One region of the Paenibacillus sp. GCM10012306 genome, then DNA from elsewhere that is predicted to be linked to it. Evidence: riboswitches for the same ligand, from Rfam matches in the RefSeq annotation. Region 1 holds a riboswitch; the other holds the start of a gene.
What was found. A riboswitch is a leader RNA that binds a small molecule or an ion and turns the genes downstream of it on or off. The one in region 1 is predicted to bind S-adenosylmethionine.
Positions count from the first base shown of each region.

Region 2: it holds a riboswitch for S-adenosylmethionine, as region 1 does, so the genes downstream of both, metA (homoserine O-acetyltransferase MetA) here and ACFORK_RS15020 (methionine ABC transporter ATP-binding protein) in region 1, are expected to answer to the same signal.

Region 1 is NZ_JBHRYW010000006.1:112,863-116,279, reverse strand. It holds gene ACFORK_RS15030 (MetQ/NlpA family ABC transporter substrate-binding protein) at 1-257, opposite strand, end outside; gene ACFORK_RS15025 (methionine ABC transporter permease) at 321-989, opposite strand; gene ACFORK_RS15020 (methionine ABC transporter ATP-binding protein) at 989-2,005, opposite strand; SAM riboswitch class I at 2,109-2,247, opposite strand; gene ACFORK_RS15015 (Cthe_2314 family HEPN domain-containing protein) at 2,368-3,087, opposite strand; gene ACFORK_RS15010 (COX15/CtaA family protein) at 3,314-3,417, opposite strand, start outside.
Region 2 is NZ_JBHRYW010000010.1:183,247-186,663, forward strand. It holds gene ACFORK_RS21260 (aminotransferase class I/II-fold pyridoxal phosphate-dependent enzyme) at 1-971, opposite strand, end outside; gene metA (homoserine O-acetyltransferase MetA) at 1,020-1,937, opposite strand; SAM riboswitch class I at 2,051-2,181, opposite strand; gene ACFORK_RS21270 (peptidoglycan recognition protein family protein) at 2,784-3,417, opposite strand, start outside.

The DNA of each region.
Region 1 (3,417 bases):
TCTTTAATTTCCAGCTTGATGCCTTGAGCTTCAAGCAATGGAGCAATAGCTTTCAAGATTTCGGCATGTGGCACTGGAGATGCACCTACAACCAGAGTTACAGGATCAGCTGCTGGTTCTGTAGTCGGCTCAGCAGCATTCGTAGGAGCATTGGTCGCTGCAGAATTCGCAGCGTTATTGGCAGAGTTGTTACTGCCGCAAGCAGCCAACACCAGAATCAGTGTCAGGCTAAAAAACGTTAGTAGTACTTTTTTCATTTGTAAATCCCCCTTAAAACAGTATGGTTTTTGTGTAAATAAGGTTATCTATATTAATGTTCCTTATTTCCTAGTAAAATACTTCACCAGCCGGTCGCCAGCCATCTGCAGCAGCTGCACCAGAATAACCATCAGCGCTACAGAGATAAGCATAACTTCCTTCTCATAACGATAGTACCCATAACGAATAGCCAAGTCACCCAGACCACCGCCGCCAACCATCCCTGACATAGCCGTGTAGGAGACCAGCGTGACAATCGTAATCGTTACCCCAGCTAACAAACCTGGACGAGCTTCTGGCAGTAATACCCGCATGACGATTTGTCCAGTTGAAGCCCCCATGCCCTGTGCAGCTTCGATCACTCCGCGATCTACCTCACGCAGCGCTGTCTCTACCAGCCGGGCAAAGAACGGTGCAGCCCCAATGACAAGTGCGGGGATCGTGCCCAGCACACCAATCGAAGTACCTACTATCGATTTACTAACGGGAATCAGTGCGACCATCAGAATGATGAACGGTACGGAGCGCAGAATGTTCACAATAAACGATAAGATTGCATAAATAGCTCTAACAAAGGACTGGTTGGATCTACCCCATAAATATAGCACAATTCCGAGCGGTAAACCAAGAATAATTGTGAATATTCCGGAAATTCCTAACATTTTCAGAGTAGATATGGCAGCATCCGTCATTTCCGACCAGTTAATTTTGCTAAAATCCAAGCTACCCATTACGCAATCACCTCCACATCAAGACCCTGAGCGTTCAGCTTTGCGATGGTCTCTGCAATCGTTCCAGCCTCACCTTCAAAACGAACGATCAGTTGCCCGTAAGGTACATCTTTGATCGTAGAGATGGTGCCTGAAAGAATGGCAAAGTCAACGCCTGTCTCCCGCGCAACCTGGGACAAGGTGGACTCGTACGTTTTTTGACCAAGGAAGGTGATCTTGACCGCTTGCGTTGAACCGTCATGGGCGGCGTCGATGGCGGCCCGTAGCGGCCCATCATGCTGCGCCTCACTGCGGATGAACTCGCGGGTGATCTCATGCTTGGGCTTCAGGAAGACCTTCGTCACTTCACCCTGCTCCACGATGCCGCCGCCATGGATGACAGCCACCCGGTCACAGATGTTCTGGATTACATGCATTTCGTGTGTGATCAGAACAATTGTCAGGTTGAACCGTCGGTTGATATCCAGCAGCAGACGGAGAATCGAATCTGTCGTCTGCGGGTCCAGCGCTGAAGTCGCCTCGTCGCAGAGAAGTACATCGGGGTCGCTAGCCAATGCCCGGGCGATACCAACACGCTGTTTTTGACCGCCGGAGAGCTGGGCCGGATATTTGTTCCGATGTTCCTCCAGCCCTACCAAGGCCAACAGTTCATTGACTTTTTGGTCAATGAGGTTCTTGGGTGTACGGGTAAGCCGTAGCGGAAAGGCGATGTTCTCATATACAGTAGCGGAGGACAGCAGATTGAAGTGCTGAAAAATCATTCCGATCTTGCGGCGCTTCTCCTGAAGCTCTCCTTCCGACAATTGTGTTAGCTCAACGCCATCTACCCAGACCTCGCCTTCGGTCGGACGCTCAAGCAGGTTAATGCAACGGATCAGCGTGCTTTTTCCTGCCCCGGAGTGGCCGATGACTCCGAAGATTTCCCCTTTTTTGATCGACAGATTTAGCCCCGAGAGTGCCGTGGCGGTCTTACTGCCTTTTCCATATACCTTGGTTAGACTCTTTAGCTCTATCAAGCTGCCGTCCTCCTTTAACGATAATATCAGTAAATTGTACAAAAAAAGCCTCCGACGATCGTTAGCAGATCGCAAGAGGCCCTGTGCGCTTATAGACAATGCCGTCTCATCTGCCAACGCCCGCATTCACGCAGCATTGTAGGAATTAGCACCATGGCATTTATGAATATGCGGTTCACGCATAAGCATAAATCGGTTGCCGGGCTTCATCGGGCCTATCCCTCCGCCACTCTCGATAAGATATGTGATATAGTGTTGTAGTTTGTCATAAAATGTCCGCCTAAGAAGGCATGATTTAGTATAGTTTAGTTCTGCATTCTTTGTCAAAGGAAAATTTTCCGCAGAATTCCATTTTTACATCATCAGGATTTCCCAGCATTCTTAGGCCAATGATCCATGCTGTATTTATATACAGCCTCTAATGATTTGCAGACCATTTCCAATCCCTGCTTCAAGTCCTCCAGGTGACTGTCGAGATCCTCCAGCTGTATTTTGTCATGAAGACCCTGATGACGCTGCCACAGATCATCCTGCATTTCAGCATTCATGTAATGAATTTCAGCGTTGCGGCGCTTGCGCAGGTTCTGCAGTGGCTCCCGATAAGAGTTCTTAATGTTCTCCAACTGATCGGCCAGTGCTGCATGCTCCTTGTGAGTAAGAAATTCCCGGAGTACCGTGAAATAAGAGAAGTGGGTTTTAATCCTGGATGTATTAAGGTCATAAAGACTGTTCAGTACCGTACCGAGCTTGTCCAGCAAAGAGAAGACACGAATAAAGCCATTTTTATAAAAATACACATATCGCGCATATTCGCCCTGCTCAGCCACCGACATATCGTCCATATACCCAGCCTTCACTGATTTCCGGTAAAAGGCAGCGGCAAACCAGCTCTGCTCCAGTTCATCCAAGGAGACAATCAGGCCACGAGTCCAAATCTCCAGCTTCCGGTGCTCATGATCACGGTCCTCATGCCTATTCATCTCCTTGCGCAGCAGCGAGGCGAATTCCGCCATATGTTCCATAGCCTCGGCGAGTACGCCGCTGTTCACACGGGGTGGTTCCCCCAGCAATATCCGCAGCATATGTTATCCTCCTTACCCTGCTTCGGATGGAGCAATTCCAAATAAGAGTGTTAAATTAAGATCCTGATCTTTCCGCAGTTACTACAACCATCGACGTAAAGTACCGTGTCTCCAAGTTATTGTCCCTCCCTGTAACCCACTCTATCCATCCTCTCAGCCTAAGAGTACATTCGATCAGGGAATACTCCTGCATGACATTCCTCCAGCAAGAGCTTGTTGCACCGATTTAACGCCTGTTTCCTTTGCTAAGCTGCCATACCCGTACGCTCATATAACACAGTACACCGAATAGTCCGGCAATGAGCAGAATGTGAGCAAGAGCAGCAAAGA
Region 2 (3,417 bases), on a different contig from region 1:
GCGAAGGCGATTAGATGGATATGACGAAGTATCGGCTCCACATATCTCGCATCCTTCACTTTGAAGGAGAAAATACCAGTGTTCCCGGACGACTGGCGGTTCTGGATCTCAAAGCCCGGATGCTCCGGCAGACCCGGATGGAAAACTTCAGCGATGGCAGAATGTCCTTTGAGATAATGGGCCAGTTCCAGTGCGTTGCTCTCGTGGCGCTCCATGCGCAGTGCCAGCGTCTTCATCCCTCTCATCAACTGGTAGCTATCGGTTGGTCCCAGTACTGAACCGATGGAGTTGTGGAGAATCGCCATTTCAGCAGACAGTTCCGCACCTTTAGTCACAATCAGACCTGCCAGCACGTCGTTATGACCGCCCAAGTATTTGGTGGCACTGTGGATAATGATATCGGCTCCCAGTTCCAGCGGACGCTGGAAGAACGGAGTTAGCAGCGTATTGTCTACAATAGTAAGGAGTTCATGCGACTTGGCCCATGTACAGACAGCCTCGACATCTGTAATCATCATCAACGGATTGGTTGGTGTCTCAATAAGTACCGCCTTGGTCTCCGGACGACGAACGGCTTCCAGTGCCTCCAAATCATTGGTATCCACATAAGAAGTCGTCACGCCAAATTTGGACATGATCCGCTCCAACAAGCGATAAGTTCCGCCGTAGAGATCCAGCGATACGATCAGATGATCTCCTTGTCGGAAAAGGCTGAAGATCGTTTGCAAAGCGGCCATACCGGAACTACAGGCAAATGCTGCATCTCCGGATTCCAATTGCGCTGCTGCCGTTTCCAGTACAGAACGGGTCGGGCTTTTGGTGCGGCTATAGTCAAAGCCTGTACTTTGCCCCAGCTTCGGATGACGAAACGCCGTTGCATTATAGATAGGGAAGTTTACCGCTCCAGTGGCCGGGTCCTCCTGCGATCCTATTTGGGCAAGTCTGCTTTCAATCCTCAGTTTGTCGTCCATTCCATATAACCTCCTAAGTAAGTGTACTGCTGCATTCTCATCTATAACTTAAATGATGGGTCCAATATCATAGGGTGTTTCTTGGTATACATAGTAATTGAGCCAATTAGAGAACAATAAGTTAGCATGGGCGCGCCAAGTTGATGGCGGAGTACGCTTTGGATCATCTTTTGGAAAATAGTTCTTCGGCAGTGCCATTTCCATACCCTTGGCGACATCACGATCATACTCCCACTTCAGGGAAAGCGGATCGTACTCAGAGTGGCCGGTGACAAAGATTTGTCGGCCATCCTTTGTAGCCACCAGATAGATGCCCGCTTCCTCTGATTCGGCCAGGATTTGCAGATCCGGATTACGCTCGATATCTTCGCGGGACACATCCGTGTGCCGGGAGTGCGGAACATAGAACAGTTCATCGAACCCGCGCAGCAGCTTTACATTATTATGGTTCAGTGTGTGAGGGAATACGCCAAAACATTTCTCAGACAATGCTTCCTTACGCACACCGAAGTGATGGTACAAACCGGCTTGTGCAGCCCAACAGATATGCATAGTGGAGGTAACATTATCTTTACTCCATTCAAAAATCTCTTTCAGCTCTTCCCAGTATGTTACATCTTCAAAATCCATCTGCTCCACAGGAGCGCCAGTCACGATAAGTCCGTCAAATCGACGGTGGCTAATCTTATCGAAGGTCGTATAGAAGCTGTTCAGATGCTCAGCCGACGTGTTCTTCGAAGTATGGGAACGGGGACGCAGCAGCACAATGTCCACCTGAAGCGGTGAGTTACCGATCAAACGGAGCAACTGAGTTTCCGTAGTTTCTTTGGTAGGCATTAAATTTAGAATGGCAAGGCGCAAGGGACGTATATCCTGATGAAACGCCTCGCTCTCGTCCATGATGAAAATATTTTCTCCCGACAATATCTCTTTCGCCGGCAGACTGTCTGGAATCTTAATTGGCATTTCTCGTCTTCACTCCTTGATAATAGAATGCCGCTTGGCGGCTGTTAACATTGGGTAAACAAAAAAGACCTCACTCTGAACGAGAAAGGTCATATTTATTCACATATGCGCCTCTCTCATCTGCCAGAAATCTTCACCGGGCATCTGCCCGCTTCAAAGTTTCCTGCAAGAATTAGCACCGTGCGTTTTCACGCCGGTTGCCGGGTTTCATCGGGCTAGTCCCTCCACCTGCTCTTGATAAGAAATTGCTTGTTAATTGATCTCATTAAATGTTAATAAACCTTGTAATATCACCTTATAAGATCAATTATTCGTATTCAGTTTTAATTTTTCATCCCCAATTTAGTTGTGACACCATCAGAGATAAAAAAAGCATATTCTCAATGGATTATCATCAAGTAATATGCTATGTATTATACATCATTTATTCATTTTGACAAGATAAAAAATTAGTTCGGCTTTAGCGATTCTTAAATTTTTATCTAAGCTAGAAATAATTTAAACGTGCCTGACTATATCAGCTTATATATGTTTGTTTCGCCTAATTGCAGAATGGGTTGAAAATCATATGTATTTTTACTTTTATTAACCTCTATGTCCTCTTTATTACCATCAATATTCCGTTCTGCTTCCCAACGATCTAATCACATTATCCGCTGCCCTCACTTGTAATTTCATTGTCATAATTAAATTTAATTAACATCAATTTGAAGGTAGCGAATCCCCTCTCCACAAATAAAAAAATAACCCCATTATGACATACAATAAATCAATATTGTAGTTATAATGGGGTTATTTTATGAATTCAATTCTATTTTTAAAAATATATTCATTTTCCTTTTTTATTCAATTTTGAATTTGAATTGGTGGACTATAATACAATTTTTTATTTACATTGTCCCATGCCACTTTAAATCCATTCTCTTTCAATACACTAGATGGAACATAACTAATACCATCCTTAAGTAGCCCATTCACAATGCTATTATCTTTTGTAGATATTGCTTTAATTGCATCCACTTTTTTATCATCCTTTATTGATTGTGTAGGTTGAGGATTGACTACTGGCTCTAATTTAATATTTAGCTTTACTAGTTCTGCTTTAATAGAAGGAATAAAACCCTTATTAGCTGCCGCAATTGTATTACCGTCACCAAAAAATGCTGTTCCAGGACATGTCTTACTCGATTTTCCTGGAGTGTAGTCGCTAAGCCGTTCGCCTGTGGCTGTAAACCAAGCATGATACACGATGTTGTCAGTGTTGATAGAAATTTTAAACTTATCAGCCAGACATGCATAAACATGAACAATTGCATCACGTTGTGCAGTAGTCATAATGTCTGCACCTTTATCAAAATAGCCAATGCTCTCGATACAGATCATACCTGTGTTGGCGCCTTTAATTCCAGCTGGTGTAATATTTAAGTCGCGGTCTAGACTTAATGCGATTTTACCATCTTCAAAAATAGTTAGATGTTGA